DNA from 4 places in the Rhodococcus sp. MT28 genome. Region 2 is predicted to be linked to each of the others. Evidence: riboswitches for the same ligand, from Rfam matches in the RefSeq annotation. Region 2 holds a riboswitch; each other region holds the start of a gene.
What was found. A riboswitch is a leader RNA that binds a small molecule or an ion and turns the genes downstream of it on or off. The one in region 2 is predicted to bind S-adenosylmethionine.

Region 1 (7,363 bases), on a different contig from region 2:
CTCCACGGAACCGTTGCGTGCCAGGGTGCGAGCCGTCGGCAGGGACGGGTTCGGACCGGACGCCGCGGTCCGCTCCACCGTGCGCAGCCACGCTCGACCCCAAGCGGTGACGCCGAATTCGTTGGCCATCAGATGATCACCGCGCCGTCGAGTTCGAGAAGTTCACGCAGTTCGGTGTCGGGGAGATCGGCCAGCGCGGCCTCGACGTTCCCGGAGACAGCATCGGCCACAACTCGTTTGGACTCGTGCATCGCTGCTATGTGATCCTCCACGGTACCGCCCGTCACCAAGGTGTGGACGTTGACGGTGCGTTTCTGGCCGATGCGGTGTGCCCGGTCGGTTGCTTGATCCTCGACGGCTGGGTTCCACCACCGGTCGTAGTGCACGACATGACTTGCGCGCGTGAGGTTGAGGCCGAAGCCGGCGGCGCGCAAGCTCAGAATCAGAACCGGTGGTGAATCCGTCTCGTTCTGGAACGCGTCGACCATCGCGTCTCGTTTGTCGGTGTTCAGGCCGCCGTGGAGGAAAGGCACGGCGCCGATTCCCAGTTCGGCTCCCAGGTGTCGCGAGAGCATCTCGCCCATCGTCCGGTACTGCGTGAATATCAGCGCGCGATCGCCGTCGTCGACGATCTCGGCGATCATTTCCGTTGCGCGGTCGAGCTTTCCGGATCTTCCGTAGAGGTCGTCCGTATCGCCGGTGACCTGCGCCGGGTGATTGCATACCTGCTTGAGAGTGGTCAGAAGCGCAAGGATGTTGCCACGCCGGGCGATTCCCGTGCCCAATCCGGAGTCGAACGCATCGGCAACTGCCGACCGGTAGATGCGCGCCTGTTCCGACGTCAGAGTGCACGAGACCGTGGAGAACTGTTTGGGCGGAAGATCCTTGGCCACTATGTCTTTGGTTCTGCGCAGAATGAAAGGATCGATCACCGCGGCAAGTCTGGTCGCCGCGGTGGCCGATCGACCGGATTCGATCGGGACGGCAAAGCGTTGACGAAACCGTGCGCGAGTTCCGAGGACGTCGGGGTTGGCGACGCGAAAGAGTGACCACAATTCTTCGAGGCGGTTCTCCACCGGCGTGCCGGTCATCGCTACCTTGACGTCCGCCGACAACTGCATTGCTGCTTTCGCGGCGAGGGAAGCGGGGTTCTTGATCTGTTGCGCCTCGTCGAAGACCACTGAACTCCAATGGGCCGGGGCCAATTGGGCTGCGTCGGAACGCAAGACGCTGTAGCTGGTCAGAACCGTAGTGCCGGCGGGGATACGAGTGGGAAGTGCACGGGCGGCCCCGTGATGAACGTGCAGTGGCAGATGCGGAGCGAATCGCTCGATCTCGCGGCGCCAGTTTCCTATCACCGAGGTGGGACACACAACCAGATGCGGACCGTCGCCGGCGCGGATCGCGATCATCGAAATCGCTTGCAGTGTCTTACCCAAACCCATCTCGTCGGCCAAGATCCCACCACCCGAACCCGACAGAGCCGTCAGCCAGGCAACTCCCTGCATTTGATACGGGCGAAGAGTCGCCTGAATCTTTGCTCGGCGAAGGCTGTCCACGGCTGTACGCGCATCCGTGAACAACCGCACCGTGGACTCGGCGCTTCGGATCTTCGTGTCGTCGCGCTCGATAGCGGCATGCGCTGCGGTCGGAATGTCATGTGCGCCGGTGTCGATGACGCGCTTCCACGCGAGCAGCGACGATCCGAGGTCGCCGCGACCAGCATCGAGGTTGTGGAACGCGTCGATCGCGGTGGTGAGGTCGAGCAGTTGCGCTCCGACGTCGGTTGCTGTGATCGACTCGTCGACCGGGATCGCAAGCCTGCACACGCCCGGCGACCCGGTCGGCATCCCCAGTGCCGACAGCCGCGCTGCCGGGTCTGCGTCACCCCAGAACGCGAAGGACATGTGCTCGGGAATGTACGTAGCCTGCAGGCGCGTCGAGCATGGCTGATTCACGTTCGCCGATGCTAGCCGCGCCGGCTCACGTTCGCCAATGAGAATGTCGGGAAAACCCGCAGATCAGCTGTGGTTTTCCCGACATTGACGAATCCTGAAAACGTGGCTCTGTGCCGAATCAGCGAGCCGTACGTGCGAACTCCATCGTTCGGCGAAGCAGTCCGGCGACGGCGTCCGCCTCCGTCAGGAAGCCGTCGTGGCCGTCCTTGGACTTGAGAATCTCGAGGCCGCTGCACGTGGAAATTCCGTCGGCGATCTCCTCCTGCAAGCGAAGGGGATACAGCCGATCCGAGTCGACGCCGCCCACCACGACCGGTGCCGTGATCGATGCCAACGCCGCCGCAACACCGCCGCGTCCACGACCGATGTCGTGCCGGTTCATGGCCTCGGTCAGGAGGACGTACGTGCTCGGGTCGAAGCGGTCGACCAGCTTGTCTGCCTGATGTTCCAGGTAACTCTGTACGGCGTATCGTCCACCGTTCCAAGGATTTTCGTCGTTCTGAGCGGAGTTCTCGAAGCGCGCGTCCAGTTCGGACTCGGTGCGGTACGTCAGGTGCGCGATGCGACGGGCGATGCCGAGTCCGGTGCGAGGTGCCCGCCCTGTTCCGTGGTAGTCACCGCCCTGCCAATCCGGATCGGAGACGATGGCAGCGATCTGCGTCGTCTGGGTGCCGATCTGATCTGCAGTGGCCCGTGAACCGGTTGCGAGAACCAACGCGGAGCGAATGCCGTCCGGGTAGGTAACTGCCCATTCGAGGGTGCGCATGCCCCCCATGGATCCGCCGACTACCGAGGCCAACTGGTCGATCCCGAGGAGATCGACGAGCTTCTTCTCCGCCGCGATCTGATCCCGGATGGAGATCTCCGGGAACCTGCTGCCCCACGGCTTGCCGTCGTCGGCCGGCGAACTGGGACCGGTCGTGCCGCGACAACCACCGAGGACATTGGTTGCGATGACGCACCATTCGCCGGTGTCGATCGGTTCGCCGGGGCCGACCATCCCGTTCCACCAGCCGGGGGAGGGCTGATTCGCGGAGATCGGTCCGGTGACGTGTGAGTCTCCGGTCAGTGCGTGCTCGACGAGTACGACGTTGTCGCGGTTCGGGGAAAGCTCACCCCACCGCTGAACGGCGAGCGAAACCGATGGGAGCACCGCGCCGCTCTCGAGTTCCAAGGCACCGATGTCGACGAACCCCACCTGGCCGTCGGGTGGGGGCAGGAGGTCGATCCTGGGCTCCAATTCGTTCACGGTCACGAGTTTGCCACCGCTGCCAGGCCGACGGTGAGATCGGCGAGGATGTCGTCGATTCCTTCGATGCCGACCGCGAGGCGGACGAGCCCGGGTGTGACACCGGAGGCGAGCTGCTCTTCGGGGGTGAGCTGCGAGTGTGTCGTCGACGCGGGGTGGATGACGAGTGAGCGAACGTCACCGATGTTGGCGACGTGGCTGTGCAGCGTCAGGGCGTTGACGAATGTCTTGCCCGCATCGATACCGCCGGGCAGCTCGAAGGTGACGATGGCGCCGGTTCCCTTGGGCGTCAGCTGCTTTCCACGTTCGAACCATGGCGAGGAGGGAAGTCCCGCGTAGGAAACGGAGGCCACCTCGACGTGACCGTCGAGGAATTCGGCGACCTTCTGTGCATTGGATACGTGGCGCTCGATGCGCAGGCTCAAGGTTTCGATACCCTGCGCGATGAGGAACGCGTTGAACGGCGCCACGGCGGAACCGAGATCGCGCAGCAGTTGGACGCGGGCCTTGAGTGCGAACGCCGGCGCGCCGAGGTCCGCGAAGGTGACGCCGTGGTAGCTGGGATCAGGCGTCGTGAAGTTCGTGTGGCGACCCTGCGTCCAGTCGAAAGTGCCACCGTCGACGATGACGCCGGCGATCGCGGTGCCGTGTCCACCAAGGTATTTGGTGGCGGAGTGAACGACGATGTCGGCGCCGTGTTCGAGTGGGCGAAGCAGGTACGGCGTCGCGACTGTGTTGTCCACGATCAACGGAAGACCGTTCTCGTGGGCCAGTGACGAGATACCGGGTAGGTCGAGGATGTGGTTCTTCGGATTGGCGATCGTTTCGCCGTAGAACGCCTTCGTGTTCGGGCGAATGGCTTCGCGCCACTGCTCGAGATTGTCGGGATCCTCGACGAACGTGACTTCGATGCCCAGCTTACGAAGGGTGTAATGCAGGAGGTTGTACGTGCCGCCGTACAGGTACGGGCTGGAGACGATGTGGTCGCCGGCCTCGGCGATGTTGAGGATCGCGATGGTCTCGGCGGCCTGACCCGAGGAGAGGAGGAGTGCGGCGACTCCGCCTTCGAGGGCAGCGATGCGCTGCTCGACGGCGTCTTGTGTGGGATTCATGATCCGCGTGTAGATGTTGCCCGGCTCGGCGAGGCCGAACAGTGCAGCAGCGTGATCGGTGCTGTCGAAGACGTAGCTGGTGGTCTGGTAGATCGGCAGAGCGCGCGCATTTGTGGCGGTGTCCGCTGTTTGTCCGGCGTGCACCTGCTTGGTCTCGAACGACCAGTTGGCGGTCGGATCCGAAGTTGCTGCGGCGTCGGCTGTGTTGTCGGTCATGATCTGTTCACTCCAGTGGTCTGACGGATAGATGTCGGACGGGGGCGAATGATCGCCGCCCCGTGCTGGGGTCTATCTACAAGTGCGACACATACTGAAATACCTCCGTGGGGCTCGGCCCGGTCTGGGGTCCGTCCCTGTCGGACCCGCGCTTGTCACCCGAATTGCGGTGGAACTGCGCGAGCAGATCCACGTCGGGAAACCTGGTCATCACCCGGGGCACCCCACCGCGGTTGGAGGGTTGCCGTCCAGCGAGCCGGGGCTTGACGCTGGCACTCATGACCAAGTCGGATTCTACCGGGAAGTGAGCGCAGTCCTGACACGGGGCGAAATGTGAGCCGCAACCGCACGCGAGGCAGGGCGACGCAGCCCACTAGCAGGCAAAAGTTACTCGCGAGTAGAGACCGATGAGTGGACCTGCCGGTTGCGGCCTCACGGGTTAGCAGTACGCTTGTCTTGTTTGGGACTCATCTCCCGAGATCAGTCCACACCGTCTAGGTTTGATAATCGAACCGTTCGCGGACCCACTCACAAAGTGTGACCGCAACCGTGTAACCAGGGAAACTTCCTAGGAGGACGCGAAGCACCCATGTCCAAAATCAAGGTTGAGGGCACCGTCGTCGAACTCGACGGCGATGAGATGACGCGCATTATCTGGCAGTTCATCAAAGACAAGTTGATCCATCCGTATCTCGATGTGAACCTCGAGTACTACGACCTCGGTATCGAGTACCGCGACGAGACCGACGACCAGGTCACCATCGACGCAGCGCACGCGATCCAGAAGCACGGCGTCGGCGTCAAATGCGCCACGATCACGCCGGACGAGGCACGTGTCGAGGAATTCGGTCTCAAGAAGATGTGGCGTTCCCCGAACGGAACGATCCGCAACATTCTCGGCGGCACGATCTTCCGCGCACCGATCATCATCTCCAACGTTCCGCGACTCGTTCCGGGCTGGACCAAGCCGATCATCATCGGCCGTCACGCATTCGGCGACCAGTACCGCGCCACAGACTTCAAGGTCCCCGGCCCCGGCAAGGTGATGATCACCTACACGCCTGAGGACGGCAGCGCACCGATCGAGCACGAACTGGTCAACTTCCCCGAAGAGGGCGGCGTCGTCCAGGGGCAGTACAACTTCACCACGTCCATCCGTGACTTCGCTCGCGCGTCGCTCACCTACGGACTGCAGCAGAACTACCCGGTGTACCTGTCCACCAAGAACACCATTCTCAAGGCGTACGACGGTGCCTTCAAGGACATCTTCCAGCACGTCTACGAGACCGAGTTCAAGGCTGAGTTCGATGCTGCAGGTCTGACCTACGAGCACCGCCTCATCGACGACATGGTCGCTTCCGCACTCAAGTGGGAGGGCGGATACGTCTGGGCATGCAAGAACTACGACGGCGACGTCCAGTCCGACACCGTGGCCCAGGGCTTCGGTTCGCTCGGCCTCATGACGTCGGTTCTGCTGACACCGGACGGAAAGACCTGTGAGGCAGAGGCTGCTCACGGCACCGTGACGCGTCACTACCGTCAGCACCAGCAGGGCAAGCCCACCTCGACCAACCCGATCGCGTCCATCTTCGCGTGGACCCGCGGGCTCGAGCATCGTGGCAAGCTCGACAGCGCCCCTGAGGTCATCGGCTTCGCGCAGGCGCTCGAAGACGTTGTCATCAAGACCGTCGAAAGCGGCCAGATGACCAAGGACCTCTCGATGCTGGTCGGCGGCGATCAGGGCTACCTGACCACCGAGGAGTTCCTCGGCGCGCTCGACGTGAACCTGCAGAAGGCCATGGCCGCGAAGTAGATTCACCGCTTCACCTGTCAAATGGGACGTCTGGGAAACCGGGCGTCCCATTTGTGTTCGCGGTCTCAAGTGAGTGAACTCACCCGCTCTCACTTGGAAGTTCAACCAGGTGTGAGACCACAATTGATCAGTGACTTCGTCTACCCTCTCCCTTTCTGACACCTCGACACCCGGGGTTCGTTCCGCCAGAGGTCCGGCGATGCTCGCTCTTGCCCTCGGCGGTTTCGGTATCGGCACCACCGAGTTCGTCGCCATGGGATTGCTCCCGGAAATGGCAACCGGGCTCGGTGTCTCGGAACCCATCGCGGGCCACGTGATCTCGGCATACGCGCTCGGGGTTGTCGTCGGTGCTCCACTGATCGCTGCACTCACCGCACGGGTTCCGCGCCGCACCCTGTTGATCGCACTCATGGTCGCGTTCACCGTCGGCAATGCCGCTTCGGTTTTCGCGCCCTCGTACACGACGCTGATGATGGCCCGCTTCGTCGCCGGATTGCCGCACGGCGCCTACTTCGGAGTCGCCGCACTGGTCGCAGCTCACCTGGCCGAACCGGGAAAACGCGCGAAGGCCGTCGCGATGGTGATGATGGGTCTTTCCGTGGCCAACGTGATCGGTGTGCCGGTCGCGGCCTGGATCGGCCAGGCACTCGGCTGGCGCAGCGCCTTTGCCTTGGTTGCGGTGATCGGAGTGGCAACGGTTGCTTCGCTGTTCGTCTGGATTCCGCGGTTGGACGGTATGCCGGTGACGAATCCGATCACCGAACTCGGGGCACTGGGCCGCGTTCAGGTGTGGATGACCTTGATCGTGGGCATGGTCGGATTCGGCGGGATGTTTGCCGTCTACACCTACATCAGTACGACTCTCACCGACGTGTCCGGGCTTGGCGCTTCGTTCATTCCCCTCGCACTCATGCTGTACGGACTGGGCATGGTGGCCGGCAACTTCGTCGGTGGATACCTCGCGGATCGCGCACTGATGAAGGGCTTGTTCCTGTCGATGGGATCCCTCGTTGTG
Region 2 (7,363 bases):
TGTTCTCGCCACCGTCTGCCCGCAACTTCTCAGGACGACGGACCGATTCGAGACCGCTCCACGCCGTCATCGCCGCAGCCAGAAGTTGCTGTTTGGTCGGAAAGTAGCGATACAGCGTTCCGAGTGCGACGCCTGAACGCTCCGAGACGTCTTTCATCTGGATTCGATCCGACGGCATCTCGGCCAGCATCTCGACCACCGCCGCGGTCAGTCGTCCTCTCCGCTCGAGTTGCCCCACCGACATGAGGTCGACGTCCAAGGGAAACTCGTCGCTGCGCGCAGTCACGCGCGTCACGATAGTTCAGAATCCTGACCGCAGTGCCGGGTTGCGAAGTTTCATCGTAACCCCGATATCTAATACACGGATTAATCAACTGCAGATCGCGCTAGGGTTAGTCCATGACTGACCGGACAACCGATGACCAGCCAACCGTCGGCGTGCTGAACTTCTGGTCGTTCATCGAACTGGCCAACAAGCGACTGGCCACCGAACACGGCTTTCGCGACCAGCTGGCCACCGAGGTACTACTGACACTCAATCGGGCTTCCAACGTGGTCACCTACGATCTCGAGTCGTCGATCCACCGCCCTCGCGGCTGGTCATGGTCCTCCTTCAGGCTGTTGTTCGTCACCTGGCTGGCCGGTCCGATCGAGCCGAAGGCTGCCGCCGAGCTCACCGGCATGAGTAGGGCAGCGGTCTCCAATCTGTCCAAGTCGCTGCTGGCAGACGGATTGATCGATCGTCGGCCCACCGAGAACGACGGCCGTTCCGTCCAGCTGTACCTGACCGACAAGGGCCGAGAAGCCATGGTCGAAGCCTTTCGCGAGCAGAACGAACGCGAACACGCCTGGGTAAGCGTCCTGAGCGAGGCCGAACAGCGAATTCTTGTCATGCTCCTGGACAAACTGATCACCAACCGCAGCCAGTTCGACGTACGCGGACGTAACTGACATAGACCCCAACCCCCTTGGAGGGTTGCGCTCATCACATCATTTTAGTTAATGTGTTTACTATCTGGTGGAGGTGAGCCAGGCAGAACAGCACAGAAGGAGTCCCGTCATGGCGTTCTATCGACAACTCGGCAACATCCCACCGAAGCGTCACACCAAACACCGTGACGAGTCCGGCAACCTCTACTACGAAGAACTGATGGGAGAGGAAGGTTTCTCCTCGGATTCTTCGTTGCTGTACCACCGCGAGATCCCGTCGGCCATCGTCGACGCAACGGTCTGGGAACTGCGCGATCAGAGCACAACCCCCAACCATCCCCTCAAACCTCGCCATCTGAAACTCCACACGCTGTTTCCCGAAAGCACCTGGAACGAGACCGACGTGGTAACCGGCCGTCGTCTCATCCTCGGAAATGCCGACGTGCGATTGTCCTACGTCGTTGCGGCAGCGCCATCTCCCCTGTATCGCAACGCAATCGGCGACGAGATGGTCTACATCGAATCTGGCGAGGCGACCGTCGAGACCGTCTTCGGTGCACTCGAGGCCAGTGAGGGTGACTACGTCCTGATCCCGATGTCCACAACGCATCGATGGATCCCCAAGGGTGACAAGCCACTTCGTGCCTACGCCATCGAGGCGAACAGTCACATCGTCCCGCCCAAGCGCTATCTTTCCCGCTTCGGCCAGCTGCTCGAGAACGCACCGTTCTGTGAACGAGACCTGCACGGACCGATCGCGCCCATGATCGCCGAAGGAACCGACGTCGAGGTACTGGTCAAGCACCGAACGTCGGCGGGCATCGTCGGCACCCGAATGGTTTATCCCACGCACCCTTTCGATGTCGTCGGCTGGGACGGCTGCCTGTACCCGTACACCTTCAACATCTCCGACTACGAGCCGATCACGGGCCGTGTTCACCAACCGCCGCCGGCGCACCAGGCGTTCGAGGGGAACAACTTCGTGATCTGCAACTTCGTTCCGCGCAAGGTCGACTACCACCCCCTGTCGATCCCGGTGCCGTACTACCACTCGAACGTCGACTCGGACGAGATCATGTTCTACTGCGGCGGTGACTACGAGGCGCGCAAGGGTTCCGGCATCGGACAGGGTTCGATATCGATTCATCCCGGCGGCCACGCCCACGGACCACAACCCGGCGCCTACGAGCGGAGCATCGGCGCCGAGTTCTTCGACGAGCTCGCCGTGATGGTCGATACGTTCCGGCCCCTCGAATTGGGTGAGGGAGCCCTGGCCTGCGAGGACGAAGCGTACGCCTGGAGTTGGGCAGGGCGGGGGCCTCGGCAATGACGATCATCTCCCCACTCCTGCGTGGCCTGTGCGACGACGCAGCACTCTTCCCACCCGGCAATGCTCCTCTCGCCGAGGCAATTCCGGCCCACGTCGCCTACCTGCAGGCGGATTACGACGCACTGGTCGGGCCTTTCGTTTTTCCCGCGCCGCGACTGGGCGAACTGGCTGCGTACGTTTCAGCGGACAGCCCGGTGACGCTGAGCCTGACCGTGCCGGCCGGCCCATCCGATACGGCGGCCGCACTCTCGAACGCGCTCGTCATCCCTGGTGTTCACGTCGCCGCCGTCGAGGTGGGAATTCCTGACGGGTTGCACGCCGATGCGGCCTTCGAGGAACTCTCTCGTGTCCATGCCGCTCATCCCGACGTCGACATTTTTGTCGAGGTGCCTCGAGGTGATCGGCGCGCGGGCTATCTCACAGCTCTCGAAACTGCCGGGCATTCCGCAAAGTTTCGCACCGGCGGGATTGTCGCCGAGGCGTACCCGAACGAGGAAGAGCTCGCCGATGCGGTGATATCCGTTGTCCGAGCGAATATCCCGTTCAAGGCGACTGCGGGACTGCACCACGGTGTGCGCAACACCGATCCGGAAACAGGCTTCGAGCAACACGGCTTCCTCAACATCATGGTGGCCGTCGACGCGGCGAGGCGGGGCGCCGATCGTTCGGAAATTGTTGCTGCACTGTCTCAGCGCGATGGAAAATCGATCGCGCAAGCCCTGGCCGACCTCACCGAGGACGAGGCCGGCGAGGTGCGTCGCCGATTCCTCTCGTTCGGTACCTGCAGCATCTCGGACCCTCTGACCGAGCTGGAAGGCCTCGGGTTGATCGTCCGCTCCGACAAAACCGAAGGAACTCTCGTATGACTGTCACGACCATCGACATTCCCGCCGACTCACTGTTCGGTCTCGACAATCTGCCGTACGGGGTCTTCTCCCCCGCGGGAGGGTTACCGCGTGTCGGTGTGCGCGTCGCCGAATCGGTGGTCGATCTCGCAGCGACACTAGGTGATTCCGTCTTCTCCGAACCGACTCTGAACGCGTTCATGGCTCAGGGACGAGATCAGTGGGTATCGGTGCGAAACCGGATCACGGAGCTCGTGACTAGCGAAATAGACTCGAATGCAGTGTTTTCCGTTGATTCGGTGACAATGCATTTGCCGATCGCAGTGGCCGATTACGTCGACTTCTACGCCTCGGAGAATCACGCAACCAACCTCGGGCGGTTGTTCCGCCCGGACGCAGCCCCCTTGATGCCGAACTGGAAGCATCTTCCCGTCGGATACCACGGGCGCTCGAGCACCGTCGTCGTCTCCGGCACCGACATCGTTCGTCCCTGCGGACAGCGGAAGGCACCCGATCAGGAAAGCCCGGACTTCGGACCGTCCCGGCGCCTCGACATCGAAGCCGAGATGGGGTTCATCGTCGGAACTCCCTCGAAGATGGGCGATTCCATCACCCCGGACGAATTTGCCGAGTACGTCTTCGGCGCCGTCGTCGTGAACGACTGGTCTGCCCGAGACATCCAGGCGTGGGAGTACGTGCCCCTCGGTCCGAACCTGGGGAAGAGTTTCGCGACCTCCATCTCACCGTGGGTCGTACCCTTGCTCGCTCTCGAAGCAGCCCGAATCGACACTCCGGTGCAGGATCCCGAACCGCTTTCCTATCTGCGTGGTGAAGAGAAGTGGGGGCTGGACATCGACCTGGCCGTCGAATGGAACGGTCACGTCGTCTCCCGGCCGCCCTACGCCCAGATGTACTGGTCGCCTGCGCAGATGCTCGCGCACACCACCATCAACGGCGCAGCAGCGAGTACCGGCGATCTCTTCGCGTCCGGAACCATTTCCGGACCGGACAAAGATCAGCGCGGCGCCTTCATCGAGCTGACGTGGGGCGGCAAGGAACCCGTAGCTGTGGGCTCCGAGACCCGTACCTTTCTCGAAGACGGCGACACCATCGCCATCTCAGCCACCGCTCCCGGCGCCGGCGGATCACGAATCGGCTTCGGGGATGTTCACGCTCGGATCCTGCCTGCAACGCAAACCGAAAGATAGTGATTGACAACTGTTTGATTCACGCTGATCTGATGTCCGGAATTCCTTGCCTCACGATTCTCCGAAGATAAGCTGGACTAACCATCCAGAGCGATCGAGAGTCCTGGCTCCGTGACGTCGCAGCAACCCCCTCTGCTGAGGTGCGGGTGCTTTCTGCCAGGTCCGATGGAGGACTCGTGCCAGGCGATCGACCCCGTACCTCAGTGGGGACAGCAGCTGTCATCGTGATCGTGGGTGGTGGACCCCGCGGGACCGGCGTACTCGAGCGGATCCTCGCTCACGAATCGGTGAACGCCGATCCCACACCGATCGACATTCACGTTGTCGACCCGTATCCGGCAGGCGCCGGCCGTATTTGGCGAGGCAGCCAGGCGCCGCTTCTGTGGATGAATTCGACAACAGCGGACGTCACGATGTTCACCGACGAGACCACCGCCGTGATCGGCCCGGTGCTGCCGGGTCCGACCCTCGCGGAATGGGTCGCCGAGCGCTCGGCTGAGCTTGCCGAATTCCCAGAAATCGCAGCAGAAGTTCCGACGATCACCCCGTCGTCGTTTGCATCGAGGTCACTGCAGAGCCGATACCTGAACTGGGTGTTCGAGACTGCAGTCGACTCCGCGCCAGCGCACGTCGACGTTCGAGTTCATCGACGATCCGTGGTCGACATCGTGAACGTCGGCGAGACACAGACGGTTCATCTGGACGACGGAGCTGTCATCGACGCGACGACCGTCCTTCTCGCACAAGGGCACCCCGATGCGTTGCCTGCCCCACGTGAAACCGCGCTGACCAGCTTCGCGTCCGATCACGGGTTGACGTATGTGGGTCCGGGCTACACTGCCGACCTCGACGCCGATGTCATTCCCGAAGGCGAACCGGTTCTGATCGCCGGACTCGGGCTGGCTTTCGTCGACTGGATGGTTCTCCTCGCCGAGAGCCGTGGCGGCATCTTCGAACGCGGTGAAGACGGCATCCTCACTTACGCTCCCTCGGGTCGGGAACCCCTGTTGTATGCCGGATCTCGTCGCGGAGTGCCGTATCACTCCAAGATTTCGTACTCGATCGCTGACGCACGGCCACCGCTACCGCGGTTCTTCACCGCTGATCTCGTTCCCGGCGACGGACCGTTGGATTTCCGAAACGACATCTGGCCCTTGGCGTCGAAAGAACTGGCAGGCGCCCACTATCACGAGCTGTTCGCATCTCACCCGGATCGGACAGTGGGCACCTGGGAGGAGTTCGACGCCGAATTCGCCTCGCTGGCCTGGGGATCGCCTCGATTGCATGAACTGGTCGAGAACGCAGTCCCGAAGCCGGAAGACCGTATCGATCTCGAGCGGCTGAACCGCCCACTCGGCGGTGAGCGCTACGACGGGCTTGCCGAGGTCCAATCCCGGATCACCGAATACATCTCGGCAGATGTCGCGCGGAGGTCGGACCCGTATTTCAGCGCCGACGCGGCTGTCTTCTCAGCGCTGCTGTCGACGTACATGACCGTCGGAGAATTGTTGCGGCGCGGCAGAATCCCGGCCGAATCCGTCGCCAAGGACGTCGAGGGTTGGCTTCATTCGTTCTTCAGCTTCATCGCCAGTGGTCCGCCACCCGAGCGACTGGAACAGTTGATCGCCCTCAACGAGGCGGGCATCGTCCAGTTCCTCGGGCCGGATTCGGTGTTCTCCACCGAGATCGACCCGGCAACGGGGGCTGGGATCTTTGTCGCGCGCAGTGCGTCGCACACCGACATCGTGGCCGCGAACACCCTCGTCGAAGCACGCTTGCCGGTTGCGTCCATCAGCGCGAGCGGTGACTTGCTCCTGCGGACGCTTCACCGTCGGGGCGAGGCAGTCGAACTACGTGCCACCGCCGACAGTTCGGCGAAGCTCGCGGTCGACGGCACGTCACGAATTCTTCTTCAGGACAACACTGCTCATCCTCGCCGCTTCGCCGCAGGGCCGTGGGTTGCAGGCCACAACTGGTCGGCGGCTTTCCCTCGTCCCCGTACCAATGCAGGGTTCTTCCGGCATAACGATGCCCTGGCGGCGGAGATTTTGGGCGCTACGCGCCTGTGAGCGGTTAGGGAGTCCTGGGACTCCCTAACCGCTCACAGGGGGCTGTCCCCTAGCTGAACACCAACTCACCCTCGTCAACCGCGACGGTGATACTGCCGCCCTCTTCGAGGAGATCGTCGAGCAGCATGTCGGCGATCTTGTCGTCGACCACACGCTGAATCGAACGACGCAACGGGCGAGCCCCGAACTCGGGTTGATGCCCGTGCTCGGCGATCCAGTCCACCGCGTCGGCAGTGAACTCGATCTCGATGCCCTTGGACTGCAGCCGCTTCCGGCTGTCGTCGAGCAGCAGATCAGTAATCCGGTGCAGTTGCTCGGTGTCGAGCTTGCGGAAGATCACGATCTCGTCGATACGGTTGAGGAACTCCGGCCGCATCGATTCGCGCAACCTGGCCATCACGCGGTCGCGCAGTGGCTTCTCCGCCGACTCTGCGTCACCCGTGGTGAAGCCGAGTCCACCGGACTTGCTCGAGATGATGTCCGAGCCGAGGTTGCTGGTCATGATCACGACGGTGTTCTTGAAGTCCACCGTCCGACCCTGACCGTCGGTCAGACGGCCGTCGTCGAGCACCTGGAGCAAGGTGTTGAACACGTCCGGGTGTGCCTTCTCGATCTCGTCGAGCAGGATCACCGAGTACGGGTTACGACGCACCTGTTCCGTGAGCTGTCCGGCCTCGCCGTAGCCGACGTATCCGGGAGGAGCACCGACCAATCGGCTGACCGTGTGCCTCTCACCGAACTCACTCATGTCGAAGCGCAGCATCTTGTTCTCGTCTCCGAAGAGTGTGGCAGCCAGAGCTTTTGCGAGCTCCGTCTTGCCGACGCCAGTGGGTCCGAGGAACAGGAAGCTACCGACGGGACGATCCGGATCGCTCATACCGGTACGGCTACGACGCACGGCACGCGCGATTGCGCGAACGGCGTCATCTTGCCCGATGACACGACCGTGCAGTTCCTCTTCCAGACGGCGCAGGCGATCTT
Region 3 (7,363 bases), on a different contig from region 2:
CGAGTAGCGCCAGAATCTGCGCTTGCACCGAGACGTCGAGAGCGGACACAGGTTCGTCGAGAACGAGCAGGTCCGGCTTCAACGCGAGCGCACGAGCGATCGCCACCCGTTGACGCTGGCCGCCCGAGAGTTCGGCCGGTTTGCGGCTCAGAAACTGCTCGGGAAGTGCAACCTGATCGAGCAACTCTGCCGCACGAGTCTGCTGCTGGCTGCGTCCACCAACCTTGAAGGCCCGCAGCGGCTCCGCAACGATGTCCTGGACCGACAATTTCGGGTCGAGGGATGCATAGGGGTTCTGATACACGAGCTGGATCCTTCGGCGCAGCTCACGCAGGTCGCTGCCCTTGACCTTCGTGATGTCCTGGCCGTCGAAGGTGATGGTGCCTGCGTCCGCCTGCTCCAATCGCACGACAATGCGTGCGGTGGTCGACTTGCCGGAGCCCGACTCCCCCACCAGCGACACCGTCTGACCCCTCGGAACGGTCAGCGATACCTCGTTCACCGCGGTGATCGAACTCCCGTGTCCGACGTTGAAACGCTTGGTGATTCCGGTCAACGTCAGCAGCGGGCTCGTATCCTGACGGACCGGCCGATCGACCGGTCCCGAGGACAGGCTCGGCGCAGAGCTCAGAAGTTTCTTCGTGTACTCGTCTCGCGGGTTGTCCAGAATATCCGCGGTGCGGCCGGATTCGACGATCCTGCCGCCCTGCATCACCAGGATCCGGTCCGCGCGGTCTGCGGCCACACCCAGGTCGTGCGTGATCAGGAGCACGGCGGCACCGGATTCGGCGATTCGCTCGTCCAAGTGGTCGAGGATGCGTCGTTGAACCGTGACGTCCAGAGCACTGGTCGGCTCGTCGGCGATGACGAGGGCCGGGTTCGCGACAAGCGCGATACCGATCAGAACTCGTTGCCGCATACCGCCGGAGAGCTCGTGTGGGTACTGGCGTGCTCGGATTTCCGGCCGGTCGATACCCGCACGCACGAGCACCTCGACGGCGTCCAACCGGGCTTTGCGGCGGTCTGCGAGGCCGTGGATCCGCAGGACTTCTGCAACCTGGTCGCCGATCCGGGTCACCGGGTTGAGCGAGGTCGTCGGATCCTGCGGCACCAAACCGATACGCGCGCCGCGGATTCGCTGCCACGCACGGTCGGAATACGAGTCGATCTGTTCACCCTCGAACTCGACGGTCCCGCCGGTGACGTGGCCACTGCCGGCGAGCAGACCCAATATCGCGTGGGCCGTGGTCGACTTACCGGAACCCGATTCCCCGACCACCGCAACTACTTCGCCCCGACCGACGGTGAAGCTCACGCCGGATACCGCGGGCTCGGCGCCGTAGGCGATCTGTAAGTCGGTGACGGAAAGCAACTGTTCCTCGGTCGTGCTCATCGCCGGTTGTTCCTTTCGATCTCGTGGCCGATACGGTGTGCCGAGATGACCACGGCGACAATCGCGAGACCGGGAAGTGTGGTCATCCACCAGGCATTGGCGAGGAAATTACGTCCCTCGGATACCAGCGATCCCCATTCCGGGGTAGGCGGAACGGCGCCGAATCCCAAGAAGCTCAGAGCCGACACCGCCAGTACTGCCTGCCCGAACTCGACAGCGGACAGCGCGACCACCGGCGCGTAGGAGTTGGGAAGCACGTGCCGACGCAGGACACCGAGCCACCGCACACCCGAACCGAACGCGGCCTCGACGTACTGAGCGCCGCGCACCCGCATCACTTCGGCACGCATCACTCGCGCAAAGTTCGCGACCATGCTGACGCCGACCGCGATGGCGACGTTGATGGTGCCGAAGCCGAGTGCGGTCACCAGTGCCAACGAGAGCAGCAGCGCCGGAATGGACAGCAGCACGTCGACGATACGCATCAGCACGGCGTCGACGACGCCACCGACAAAGCCCGCGAGCAAACCGATTATCGATCCCGCCACCAATGCGATTCCGACCGCCACCAAGGTTGCGGTCAGGGACAGCGCGGCGCCGTGCACGAACCGTGTGTACAGGTCACGTCCGAGATTGTCGGTTCCGAACCAGTGAGCCAGGCTCGGGCCCTGCAGTTTGTCCGCCGGGACACCGGACAACGGATCGCCGCTGGCAAAGAATCCGGGTGCGACGGCAAAGCCGATGGCAAGCAACACGATCAACACCGGAATCACCAAGCCGGGCTTTCGGATCCAGCCGATGGCCGTGGACTTTCGGCGCGAAACAACAGGTGCCTTCGCCTCGACGCTCGGATCGAGGAGTAGGGGTTCGATCAATGTGTCAGACATGAGCCGGCTCCAGATCGGTCGAGCTTTCGGTATTCGACTTTTCGGTGTGACTCTTCTTCGTCTGGATGATCCGTGGATCTATCAAGGGGTAGAAGAGGTCGACCGCGAGGTTGACGAGCACGAACACCAGAGAGGCGAACACAACGACTCCCTGCACCACCGGGATGTCCTGCGCCATCACCGACGTCTGTGTCAGACGGCCGACGCCCGCGCGGGAGAACACCGTTTCCACAACCACCGAGCCCGCCAGCAGCGTGCCGACCAGCACACCGGCAATGGTGAATGCCGGAATGCTCGCCAGTCGCAACGCGTGACGGGTCTGCACGCGCCAACGGCTTGCGCCCTTGGCGTACGCAGTCTCCACGTGCGGCGAACGTAGCGTCGACTGCAGGCTGGTCGTGAGCACCTGCGCGATCACCGCGCCGGTCGGGATCGCCAAGGTGATCGCCGGAAGAATCACCGTTGCGAATCCCTTGTCTCCGAATGCCGGGAAGATGTGCAGACGGAACGAGAAGAGTTGCAGAAGAATCAGGCCCACCCAGAAAGTGGGCACTGCCACACCCAGCGGCGGCAGCGAGAACAACAGGTTCGCGAGCCACCGCCTGCGGGTGTAGGTAGCGAAGAACGCGATCGCCACTCCGAACAACACGGCCAGAACCAAAGCGGTGGTTGCCAAGACCAGAGTGCTCGGCAGCGCCGAGAAGATGGCATCCGTCACCGACTGACCGGTGGAGATGGACGTTCCGAAATCGCCGCGAAGAGCATTCGTCAGCGATGTCCAGTACTGCACCCACACCGACTGGTCCAAGCCGTACCGTGCCCGAAGCTGATCGAGCGCAGCCTGATCCACTGCAACACCCTGACCGGACGAGTCGGCAGCCATGCTGACGGGATCACTGGGCAGGAGGAACAGAATCACGAACGAGATGGTGAAGGCGGCCCACAGAACCACTGCGGCCTGGCCCAGTCGGGTGAGTACGTATCGAGTCATGATTACTTACCCGACAACCATGCGTCGTAGAACTGCAGGCGCGAGGAGGCTTCGAAGTTCAGGTCCTGCACACTCGATCCGGCGCCGATGGCCTGCGAGAGCTCGATGGTGGGGATGGAGAGTCCACGGTCGAGGATCAATTCCTGTGCGGTGGATACCAGTTCGCCGCGTTGGCCGTTGTCCGTGGCTGCAAGCTGGTCTGTGAGTACCTTGTCGAGCTCCGGATCTGCGCCGCGACGGTTCAGGTTGCGGCCTTCGGTGCTGAACGATGCCCGCAAGATGTCGGCGTCCGCGCGAGTGCTGTTGTAATACAGCGAATCGTAATCACCCGATACTCCCTTCTCGGTCCATTCACCGTTCGAGACCAGGTTGAGCTGCAGATCGACGCCGACCTTCTTGAGCTGCTGCTGCACGAGCTCGAGGATGGCCTGGTTACCCGAGAACACCGGACTGAAGGTGACGCTGAAAGTGAGCTTCTGCCCGTCCTTCTCGCGGATACCGTCGCTGCCGGTCTTCCAACCAGCCGCGTCGAGGAGTTTCGCCGACTTGTCGGCGTCGTACGTCACGACACTGGATTCGTCGCTGTAGAGCGGAGTGGTGTGAGCCAGCGGGCTCGTGGCCGGGAAGAACGACGGATCCAGAACGGTGTCGACGAGTTCTTGGCGGTTGATCGCGGGAATGATGGCCTGACGAACAGCCTGATCAGCGAGAACGCCGCGACTGACGTTGGGCTGGAAGAAGAAGCTCACACCCGGGTTCGGCCTTGTGAGGATTCGTCCACCCGCGCCCTCGATCTGCGGCGCATCCTGCGGAAGCGCATCGCTGACCGCATCGAGCTGGCCGGAGGCCACGCTGCCCGCCCGCACACCGGATTCGGGAACCACCGTGAAGTCGACGCCATCGAGGTACGCCTCGCCCTGATGCGCGACCGCATCCGAGGCCCAGTTGTATCCCGCACGCTTGGCGATCTTGACGCTCTTGTCCTGCTGCCAGTCGGTGTACACGAACGGTCCGGAGGCGATCACCGCTGCACCGGGGCAGCGCTGCTCGGATGCCAGCGCGGTGGTGGAATCGGCGAGGATTCCGAGCTGTGGCGTCGAAGTTGCTTGCAGGAACTGAACATTGGGTCCGGAGAAATTGATCTTCGCCGTGTGAGCATCTACGACGTCGGTACCGGCGTACGAGGACAGGTAACTCTTCGCCAACGACGCGTTCGGTCCCAGGTTCTTGACCGAGTCGAAGGTCTTCTTCACCGAATCCGCCGTCACCGGTGTGCCGTCACTGAAGGTGGCGTCGTCGCGAAGGACGAACGTGAAGCTCGCGGCGTCGGGGCTGATCTCCCAGCTCTTGGCGAGCCACGGGGTGATCTCTCCGGTGTCGGGATTTTGATCGGTAAGCGAATCCACCACTGTCCGAGTGACATACACGGTCTGGTTACTGCCGGCCTGGGCCGGATCGGCGCACGTCGGCGCCTGTGACAGACCGTAGCGAAGGGTTCCGCCGGACTGGGCGGGGCCTGCGTCGGCAGCACTGTCACTCCCGCTGCTGCAGCCGGCGAGGACGGTGCCGAGAACCGAGACAGCACCGATACCGGCGATTACGGTCGCGCGTTTGCGGGCACCGAATGAGGGCGAAGACACCAAGAACTCCTAAAGAGGCATGCCGAAGAGCGCACCCGTCGCCTGAGACGAGAAAGGCGATCGAGCACGAATCACTTGTGAGAGAAGAGAAAACAGACTTGTCGACGACTCGCCTGAGTGTGAATGACTGACCGAGGTCAGTTGGTACAGAAAGATCCCGCGGTGCGGCACAGGTCTACGTGACGACGCGACCAGGCGGTATCGAAACCGCCTTCGACTGCCTTCATTTCGTGTTCCTCCATCGGTCCTGGCGGTAGCACCCGCACCCGATCACTCGGGGGGTTGCTGCGACTTCAATGAGCCAGGTCTCTCGGTCGCTCTGGATGGTCGTTCGCAAGTGTACGAGGTCAAACCCGGGTGTTGTCAACCCGGTCGGTAGGAATTGCTGCTCGAGTCACATTTTCGAGGACCCGAAGCTGCTTTTCGAACGGGTGGATGCCCACCTCTTCGGGCGAGAGTGAAGCGTCGTAAAGCGGTGTGTATCCACTGGACAGATACAGCGCGACGGCCTCGGGTTGCCGAGGGCCCGTCGTGAGAAACACCCGGTTGTATCCACGAAGTTCGATCTCTCGTTCCAACTCGCGAACGACGGCCTTGCCGAGGCCGCGCTTCCGATGGTCGACCGATGTCCAGATTCTCTTCAGTTCGGCAGTGGTGGAATCGAATTGACGAAACGCACCGCCGGCGATCGGCAGACCGTCGTGGGTGAGCACCAGAAGCGCACCCTGCGGGTAGGCAAATTCTTCTGCCGGATACGTCGTGAGATCCTCGAGCATCGCTTCGTGAGTACCGCCGTAACGCGAACTGTATTCGAGTGCCAAGTCCGCGATCAGTGGAGCTGCCAAGGGATCGTCCTGCGATACCGAATAGACCTCTACCGCTCCGACACCCTCGAGCTGTCGAGTTCCGAGCTCCAGTGCCACAACACTTTCCTCCATGAATCTGGTCAACGCTCCCCCAGCCTGAAAACTTCCGGAGCGAGGGTGGTTCCGTCGACGAGGTCCGCCACAAGTTCTCCCAAGGCCGGACCGAACTTGAACCCATGCCCCGAGAACCCCGCCGCCACTGTGACGGCGCCGACTCGGTCGATGACGAAGTTACTGTCCGGCGTGCTCGTGTACAGGCACGTGATCGACTCGACACGGGTGGAATCGACGCCGGGCAACCACGACTCGGCGTACTGGGCCAATCGCTGCTCTCCGTCGACATCAGGGGTGTAGTCACGGGTCTGCGGAGTCACCACCGGCCCGGTCGCGTGTTCGCCGATCTTGATCCCGTCCTCGGAACCGAGCCCGTAGATCCCCGCGGTCTCCAATTCTGCGCCGGTGTGGTGGACGAAACTCGGCCACTCGACTCCGGGATCGAGCGGTGCGAAGTGTGCCGGTTGTTCCTGTGTCGTGCGCAGCGTCGGCAGTACGATCTCGGAGCCGAGACCGCTGTCTGCGATCAGATCTGCAGTCCACGCACCGGCCGCGATCACGACCTGACGAGCTGCGAGCGTTCCACTGTCCGTCACCACGTCCACGCCGTAGGACGCTCGCGCGAGTGCCAACACCCGAACATCGTGACGGACCTCGGCACCGGCAAACACCGCTCCTGCCTTCAGAGCGGTCACGGCGCGGTCCGCGTGCAACCGGCCTGCGTCGGGGTGATGGAGCACCGTGGTGTCGAATCGCAGCCCCGGCCAACGGGCGGACGCCTCGGCAGGGGTGAGGATCTCACCCTTGATGCCCGCCTCGAGAAGTATCTTCGCCTTGGACTGCACGGCCTGCGGCAGGCCGTGATCAACGGCACCGGTGAGTTCCAGGAACCCGATGTCCGTCGTGGTCTCCAACTCCCGCCACAGCGGCAGCGCGTCGGCCGCCAAACCTGTGTACAGGTGATTGTCGTACGCCTGCCGATAGATACGCGAAGTACCGTGCGACGCACCGTGCTTGTGCCCCGGCCCGAACTGTTCCAGCTGAACGACGCTACGTCCGCGTGCCGCGAGCCGCCAGGCGGCGGAGGACCCGACGAGTCCTCCGCCGATGACGATCACATCGAAAATCTCACTCATGGACGAGAGCTCACTTGGTCTTCGGAAGGCCGGGCGGGTTGATCAGGGACGTGTCGACGGCTTCGCTGGTGATGTTCCAGCGCTCGAGGATCTGCTGGTACGTGCCGTTCTCGATCGTGTGGTTGATCGCGTCGTTGATCGCCTTGATCAGGCCGTTGTCCTTCTTCACCAGCACCGCGATCTGCCCCTGCAGGGTGTCGCCGGCCCCGGAGAACTCACCGACAACCTCGGTCTCCCCCGACTGCTTGGCGTGGAACTGCGACGACGGGTTCGGGCCGAAGTAGGCGTCGATCCGGCCGGACTGCAGCGGGAGGTAGTAGTCGGTGGTGTTCTGGTAGTAGGAGATGTCGGTAGGCGCCAGGCCGGCCGCGACGTTCTGCTCACTCCACTTGACCA
Region 4 (7,363 bases), on a different contig from region 2:
CCAGACCGATGTAGATGGCGGCGGTGAAGACGCCCAGCGAGCCGATTGCATCCCAGCCGTAGGTGGCGACAGCGTTGGCGATCAGCGCGGCCGTACCGATCGGGGCAAGGCGAATGATCCACCACAGGACCTTCTGGACGATCGCGAGCAGTGACGCGTTGAACTCGAGGAACGGAGCAGCCTTGGGGCCGATCTTCAGCGCCGCGATACCGATTGCGCCGGCGATGACGAGCAGCTGCAGGACGTTGAAGCTCAGGGATGTGGTTGCTACTCCCTCTGCGACGGAAGTCTTTGCGCCCAGCCCCAGGAAGTTGTTCGGAACCAGTCCGGTGATGAACGCCCACCACGAGCCGGAGCTCTTGGGTTCCTTCGCTGCTTCGGCGGCGACGTCGGTCCGTGAACCGGGATCGGTGATCAGGCCGACGATGATGCCGATGATCACAGCAATGAAAGCGGTGATCGCGAACCAGAGCAAGGTCTGCACGGCCAGGCGAGCTGCATTGGCGACCTGGCGCAGGTTGGCGATGGAGCTGACAATGGCGGTGAACAGCAGCGGGATCACCGCAACGGTGAGCAGCTTGACGTAACTCGAGCCGATGGTCTGCACGGTGCCGACCAACCAGTTGACGTTGCCGTCGGCCGCATCAGGCATTGCCCGGGCGACGAGACCGATGATGACACCGAGTACGAGACCGGCGACGATCTGCGGTCCGAATGCCGTCGCCCAGGACGGAAAACGGGACGTGGACTTTTCCGGCACGCCGGTGGAGGTGGAGCTGGGCATGACTATGCCTTTCGAAAATCAAGGGAGCGAAACGCAGCGCGGCACCAGAGGCCGGGCAGATTCGAAGAAATGTTTCCTGGTACGCGTCAGGTCAGAGCGAGCGCGTACACATTGCGCTCGCCTGCAGGCGAAGGTCGACGTAACGCCGACTGGTCAGGAACAACACTGTCCACACACTACTCGCAGCTTCAACTACTCGATCCCGAGGGTCGCCGCGGGAGTTCGCTTCGTGTTCGTCGGGCGTGCCCCGATCAGTCACTGTTGGTCGGTTGACTAGTCTCGACGATCAGTAGGTGCCGCACCGGCGCCTACGCGTCGGCAAGCGGAAGCGAGAGACCGATGAGCGTTCGGAATGCCGAGTACCCGCGTCCGAAGCATTTCCTGGTGCACCTCAGTGACACGCATCTGGTGGCTCAGGGGGAGTTGTACGACGCCGTGGATGCGTCGACGAGATTGCGGGAAGTGCTCAGCGGGATCGTGGCCTCGGGCGCACGCCCGGATGCACTGATATTCACCGGCGACCTGACCGACCAGGGACACCCCGACGCATACGCGGAATTGAAAGCCATCGTGGAACCCGTGGCAGCCGAGATCGATGCGCAGGTCGTCTGGGCGATGGGCAACCACGACGACCGCCCTACGTTCAGATCTCTGCTGTTGGGCGAGGACGCCACCGATCATCCCGTCGACAACGTCTACGACCTTGACGGACTGCGGGTGATCACCCTGGATTCGTCGGTTCCCGGGCATCACTACGGTGAGATAACGGATGGCCAATTGGATTGGCTACGAGCAGAATTGGCGGTGCCGGCGCCCGACGGAACAATTCTGGCGCTGCATCATCCGCCTGTTCCGTGCATTCAGGATCTCGCGGTTCTGGTGGAGTTGCGCGATCAGTCCCGGTTGGCGGATGTCTTGCGTGGCAGCGACGTCCGGGCGATTCTTGCCGGGCACCTGCACTATTCGACGACGGCGACGTTCGCCGGCATTCCGGTTTCCGTGGCGTCGTCGACGTGTTACACCCAGGACTTGAACGTGGAAGTCGGTGGTCAGCGTGGTCGTGACGGGGCTCAGGGGTGCAATCTGGTGCACGTGTACGACGAGACAATTGTTCATTCGGTCGTTCCACTCGGTGCGCACGTGACGGTCGGTGAGCCCGTCGACGCGGCCGAGGGTGCTCGGAGGCTCAGTGCTGCCGGCATTCGAATCCTCGAGAGCGAAAAGGCGGCACGCTCGATCATCTGAGGCCGCAGGCGGTTTCCGGCACCCACGCGCAGTTCTGGGTGATTGCCGGGCTGTCGCGTACTCACTACCGTCGAGGTAGGTGCAGAGCTCCAGCAACAAGGACCGGCTAGCTGGACGGCAACCCTTCATGCCGATGGGGTGCCCCGGAATCACACCTGGCGATACGCGCGGTGCGTGTCGCAAGCGGCAGTCGCCACGAGAACCGTCAGTCGGGTGCTGACGGTTTCTGCGGTCGGCACTGTGCGCTCCCGAGTAGTTCTCGAACAGGAGTATGCGTCGATGACCTCCACCCCCTCCTCTCATCTTGCTCCGTTGCATCTCGCCGTAGCGCTGGACGGTGCCGGTTGGCACCCTGCAGCCTGGCGAGAGCCGCACTCGCGCCCGAGTGAGCTGTTCAGCGCGTCGTATTGGACTGACGTGGTGACGACCGCCGAGCGTGGTCTGCTCGATTTCGTCACCATCGAGGACAGTCTCTCGGTGCCGGCCAACCCACTCGAACCCGTCGACGACGCGGTTGATCGGGTGCGCGCTCGGCTCGACGCACATCTCGTGGCCGCCCGACTGGCACCGATCACGAGCAACATCGGCTTGATCCCGACCATCACCACCATTCACACCGAGCCGTTTCACGTGTCCAAAGCCGTTGCCACGCTGGACTACACCTCGCGCGGTCGCGCCGGATGGCAGGTGAAGGTTTCGGCGTCGGAATCCGAGGCAGCACAGTTCGGGCGCCGCGACATCCCAGCGCTCACCGATGCCGACCGTCAGTCGATCGTTTCAGGCATCCTCCCGGACTTCGTGCGCGCGCTGTTCGACGAAGCTGCGGAGGCAGCCGACGTCGTCCGGAGACTCTGGGACAGTTGGGAGGACGACGCCGAGATCCGTGATGTGGAGCAGCGCCGATTCATCGACCGGGACAAGCTGCACTACATCGACTTCGAGGGAAAGTACCTCTCGGTCCGTGGACCGTCGGTGACTCCGCGCCCGCCGCAGGGGCATCCCGTCGTCACCGCATTGGCTCATCAGCGGGTCGCGTACGAGCTGGCGGCGCGGACGGCCGATCTGGTGTTCGTGACGCCGTTCGACGACGAGCAGGTCACGGCAATCCTGGGTGAAGTGCGAGCAGCCGAAGAACACGTGCAGCGCACCGGCGAACCGCTTCGGGTCTTCACCGACATCGTCGTATTCTTCGATGCTCCGGAAGAAACCGGAAAGGAACGGCTCGCTCGCCTCGACGCGCAGGCCGGCGCCGAATACCGTTCGGACGCGCTGACCTTCACCGGCACCGCGGCTGAGTTGGCAGATCTTCTGCTCCGGTGGCAGCAGTTGGGAATCGACGGCTTCCGGTTGCGGCCGGGCGTCGTCGTGGACGACCTCGACGCGATCGCAGGTGAGCTGGTGCCTGAATTGCAGCGACGCAACGTATTCCGCACCGAATATCCGCAGACGAATCTTCGCGGACTCCTTGGTCTACCCATCGACGTTCCCAACCGCTACGCCGCCGGCACTCCGGCCGCCTGACAGACGAGGAATAGATTCTCATGAGTTCTCAGAAGCGTAAGCAGGTCATCCTGGGTGCCTACCTCGGCGGCGTCAACCATCACACTGCATGGTGGGATCCGCAGGCGGGCAGCCAGATCGAGTTCGATTCTTTCGAGCACACCGCTCGAACCGCCGAGCGTGGGAAATTCGACTTCTTCTTCCTCGCCGAAGGCCTCGCCCTTCGTGAGCGTGCGGGACAGATTTTCGACCAAGACATCATCGGTAGGCCGGACACCTTCACGGTCCTTGCATCGTTGGCGGCAGTAACCGAACACCTCGGATTGGCCGGCACCATCAACGCCACGTTCAACGAGCCTTACGAGCTGGCAAGACAATTCGCGACGCTCGATCAGTTGTCCGGAGGACGTGCCGCCTGGAACGTCGTCACCTCGTTCGACGCATTCACCGGCCAGAACTTTCGTCGCGGCGGATACCTGGATCGTGCGCAACGATACGAGCGTGCGGAGGAGACCGTAGCGCTGGTGCGTCAACTCTGGGATTCGTGGCGAAGCGACGACATCGTGGCCGACAAGGCATCAGGGCGTTTTCTCGCGCGACCGGATGCCGGTGAATTCGCTTTTCATGGATCGCATTTCGATGTGAACGGCCGATTCACAGTGCCGCGTAGCCCGCAAGGGCGCCCGGTTATTCTGCAGGCCGGGGTGTCGCCGCAGGGGCGCGATTTTGCTGCCGGCAATGCCGACGCGATCTTCTCACCGTACGGTCAGTTGCCCGAGGCGGCCGATTTCTATCGCGATATCAAAGCACGTGCCGTTGCGGCCGGACGTGACCCGGGTGACATCAAGATCCTGCCGTCGGCGAGTTTTGTTCTCGGCACCTCGGAGGCAGATGCGATCGAGAAGTACCGAGAGATTCGCGACCAGCAGGTCACCGGCCAGACCGCTTTGGTTCTGCTCGAACAGATCTGGAATCTCGATCTGTCGAAGTACGACCCCGAAGGACCACTACCCGATATCGCTCCGGATCCCGAGGCTCCGCCGATCATCCAGGGCCGCGCCTTCATTCACCAAGATCGTTTCGCGACCGTCGCAAAACTGCGCGCGGTAGCGGAGAGCAAGAAGTTGAATCTGCGCGAAGTGGTGATCGATCAGTTCGAGCGTGGACCGATCGTCGGTACACCGCAGCAGGTTGCCGAGAAAATAGATTCGTTTGTCAGCAACGACGGTTCGGATGGGTTCATCCTCGGGTCGCACCTTGTGCCGACCGGCCTCGACGAGTTCGTCGACGACGTGGTGCCGCTGCTGCAGGATCGAGGTGTTCTCCGCAGTGACTACGAAGGAACGACGTTGCGTGACAATCTCGGTCTGCCCATTCCGGTGCAACGGGAGCATGTGACAGCACGCTGATCGACCGAAGTAGCAAGGGCCCAGCCGAAATCGGCTGGGCCCTTGTTTCGTCTAGGCTTCCCAGGGCGCCGGGATGGGGTAGTAGCTCTCCAGGAACTCCGTGATCTTGCGTGTCCGAAGTTCCAGATCGATCTCTGGAGCGCTGCCGTCGTTGAGGCAGAAGAAGTCCATGGAGCGCTTGGCGAGCAGTGAGTCCATGTCGCGCAAACCGGCCTTGACCGTCGTGTCGACGTATTTGACGGCGGCGGACTTCTGCACCACCGACCGTCCACTCATGAGCGTGTAGTAGTGGTACAGCGAATTGGTCACCGAGATATTGGAACTCGCGCGGAAGGTGCTTGCTGCAGTGGCCGCGAAGTCTTCGGCGAACTCGCGTTCCATCTCGGCCATCACGCTCTTGCGTAGTGGCGTCGCTGCGTGCTCCAGATGTCTGGTGGTCATCAGACCGAAGCGGTCCTGCAGCAGACGGCGGTTGACGCGGGCCGCATTCTCGAACCCGCTGCGGTCGTTGTCGTTGTGTCCCAATCCGATTCTGGTGTCGGCCTCGATGAACATGCTGATCCCACCGGGGGAGAAGAACATGTCAGGGCCGACGGGGCGACCGAAGAACATGTCGTCATTGGAGTAGAGGAAATGCTCTGCCAGACCCGGAATATGGTGCAGCTGGCACTCGACAGCTTGAGAATTGTGGGTGGGCAACACACTTGGATCGGCGAAGAACTTTTCGCTGGGCATGAACGTGACTCGCGGATCGTCGGCAAGCCAGTCCGGACGATCGGAATCGGTTGCGACGAAGATCCGCCGGATCCACGGCGCGTACATGTGGATAGATCTAAGTGCGTATTTGAGCTCGTCGATCTGACGGAAGCGCGCTTCTGATTCGTCGCCCTCGCCGACGATGTAGTTCTGCATGCGCTTGGCGCGCTGAGCCTGAAACTCTTTGGAAGAACCGTCGACCCAGGAAAAGACAAGATCGATATCGAAGCTGATATCGGAGGCATGATCGGCGAACATGTTCTCGATGGTCGGCCAGATCCGGCCGAATCGCTCGACGGTTCCTCGGACAGCTTCTTCGGGGAGGACGGTTCGTCGTGTCAGTGAGTTCTCGACGGGTAGGACGATTTCTTCGTCGGAAATCGACCACAATTCGATCTGAACGCCGATGTTCGCGCCGTAGTTCATACCGCTTGCGACGTGAACCCTCGGACGGAACAAGCGGAAGATCCGTGACTTGTTGGTTTTCGACAGGGCACCGTCCGCGACAAGGAGCGCTGGACTCTTCTTCGCGTCGACGGTTTTGGAATAGAAGGGTGCGTTTGCGCATCCCTCGACAAGTGCCTGCCGCAGGTTCTTGCGTTCCGTCCAGCTGACCGCGATGACCGGGCGCTCGTCGTTTCCGCGGACGAGTAGATACTCGATTCCTGCGGCGTCGAGGATGTCGCGGATGAAGAGGAGATCTTCGACCATCGCTTCGAGCGGCGTGGTGGTCGTGATCGCGAGGGCAAAACGATTCTTGAATCGGACGGTCTCGGGTAGCTCGCCCATCCGTGCGCGTGACGCGGCCGACGCCGGCTCCACAGGATTGGGGCTGTCCTGCTCCGGAGGTACGAAGTAGATGTCGTGCGGAGCGGGAGATTCTGTAATGGGATGCCTTCCGATTCTGATCCAGCTGTGTATCTGTCGCCCCCGACGCTGCGAGAGCGTGGTGGCGACGAGCTCAGTCTATGCCGTCGGCGCCGAAAGTCGGACATGAGTGACGGGGATGGGTAGCGCGGGGCGAGTCGGGTACCCCGAGGACCGAAGCGAGAGTGAAGGAGGAGAACCGATGCGTGTGAAAGCGATGGTCGGAACAGGCGCGATGGCGGTTGCGCTGGCCGCCGGCCCAGTTGCGACAGCGTCTGCGGAGCGAACCGAGGCAGCGGGGTCGGAGGGTTCACCGGAGATGCTGACCTGCGAGGTTGTCTTCGATGCACTCGAAGACATGAGCCCGGAATGGACGGAAGAGGGGATCGATCAGGTCGAAGACTGGTGTGAGGCGATCACCGGCGAAGAAGACTGACCGTCAGCCGCGCGAGATCACTCGTCGCGACAGTCGCCACCGCCCGTCTTCGAGTTCGAACTCGTCCGCGTAGCTCCCGACGCCGCTGAGTTCGGGCGACGTGGCTGTGTCGACGTAGAACGTCCACACCGCATCCGCGCGGGCTGTCGTTTCCGAGGTCACGTCCACGGCGATCGCCGTGGTGACGTGGCGTGTGAATGTGCCCGGGCCTTGTATGCCGGCGGCTCGACGCTCGACTACTCCAGCAGCAATTTCTTCGCGGCCACGTCGTACCTGTGCGGGGATACCGCGATCGGGGTTGGCCGGCATGTTCCATTCGGCCTCGCGAGTGAACTGCTCCACGTAATCCTCGACCGAGCCGGTATC

Region 1: linked by a shared signal. The riboswitch ahead of AC1Q6C_RS20525 (bifunctional o-acetylhomoserine/o-acetylserine sulfhydrylase) and the one ahead of AC1Q6C_RS03315 (FAD/NAD(P)-binding protein) in region 2 are both predicted to bind S-adenosylmethionine.
Region 3: linked by a shared signal. The riboswitch ahead of AC1Q6C_RS18315 (putative leader peptide) and the one ahead of AC1Q6C_RS03315 (FAD/NAD(P)-binding protein) in region 2 are both predicted to bind S-adenosylmethionine.
Region 4: linked by a shared signal. The riboswitch ahead of AC1Q6C_RS28290 (LLM class flavin-dependent oxidoreductase) and the one ahead of AC1Q6C_RS03315 (FAD/NAD(P)-binding protein) in region 2 are both predicted to bind S-adenosylmethionine.

Annotation. Positions count from the first base shown of each region.
Region 1 is NZ_JBXAFD010000005.1:157,182-164,544, forward strand. It holds gene AC1Q6C_RS20510 (SWIM zinc finger family protein) at 1-129, opposite strand, end outside; gene AC1Q6C_RS20515 (DEAD/DEAH box helicase) at 129-1,958, opposite strand; gene metX (homoserine O-acetyltransferase MetX) at 2,077-3,213, opposite strand; gene AC1Q6C_RS20525 (bifunctional o-acetylhomoserine/o-acetylserine sulfhydrylase) at 3,210-4,535, opposite strand; SAM riboswitch class IV at 4,679-4,819, opposite strand; gene AC1Q6C_RS20530 (NADP-dependent isocitrate dehydrogenase) at 5,125-6,348, shown strand; gene AC1Q6C_RS20535 (MFS transporter) at 6,548-7,363, shown strand, end outside.
Region 2 is NZ_JBXAFD010000001.1:690,825-698,187, forward strand. It holds gene AC1Q6C_RS03290 (TetR/AcrR family transcriptional regulator) at 1-295, opposite strand, end outside; gene AC1Q6C_RS03295 (MarR family winged helix-turn-helix transcriptional regulator) at 400-951, shown strand; gene AC1Q6C_RS03300 (homogentisate 1,2-dioxygenase) at 1,061-2,260, shown strand; gene AC1Q6C_RS03305 (hypothetical protein) at 2,257-3,126, shown strand; gene fahA (fumarylacetoacetase) at 3,123-4,313, shown strand; SAM riboswitch class I at 4,392-4,485, shown strand; gene AC1Q6C_RS03315 (FAD/NAD(P)-binding protein) at 4,490-6,382, shown strand; gene AC1Q6C_RS03320 (ATP-dependent Clp protease ATP-binding subunit) at 6,432-7,363, opposite strand, start outside.
Region 3 is NZ_JBXAFD010000004.1:400,294-407,656, forward strand. It holds gene AC1Q6C_RS18295 (dipeptide ABC transporter ATP-binding protein) at 1-1,393, opposite strand, end outside; gene AC1Q6C_RS18300 (ABC transporter permease) at 1,390-2,280, opposite strand; gene AC1Q6C_RS18305 (ABC transporter permease) at 2,273-3,271, opposite strand; gene AC1Q6C_RS18310 (ABC transporter substrate-binding protein) at 3,274-4,911, opposite strand; gene AC1Q6C_RS18315 (putative leader peptide) at 5,049-5,153, opposite strand; SAM riboswitch class I at 5,147-5,241, opposite strand; gene AC1Q6C_RS18320 (GNAT family N-acetyltransferase) at 5,259-5,849, opposite strand; gene AC1Q6C_RS18325 (FAD-dependent oxidoreductase) at 5,858-6,967, opposite strand; gene AC1Q6C_RS18330 (ABC transporter substrate-binding protein) at 6,978-7,363, opposite strand, start outside.
Region 4 is NZ_JBXAFD010000010.1:85,794-93,156, reverse strand. It holds gene AC1Q6C_RS28300 (dicarboxylate/amino acid:cation symporter) at 1-784, opposite strand, end outside; gene AC1Q6C_RS28295 (phosphodiesterase) at 1,124-2,029, shown strand; SAM riboswitch class IV at 2,108-2,221, shown strand; gene AC1Q6C_RS28290 (LLM class flavin-dependent oxidoreductase) at 2,204-3,550, shown strand; gene AC1Q6C_RS28285 (NtaA/DmoA family FMN-dependent monooxygenase) at 3,571-4,938, shown strand; gene AC1Q6C_RS28280 (stealth family protein) at 4,990-6,483, opposite strand; gene AC1Q6C_RS28275 (hypothetical protein) at 6,764-6,997, shown strand; gene AC1Q6C_RS28270 (nuclear transport factor 2 family protein) at 7,001-7,363, opposite strand, start outside.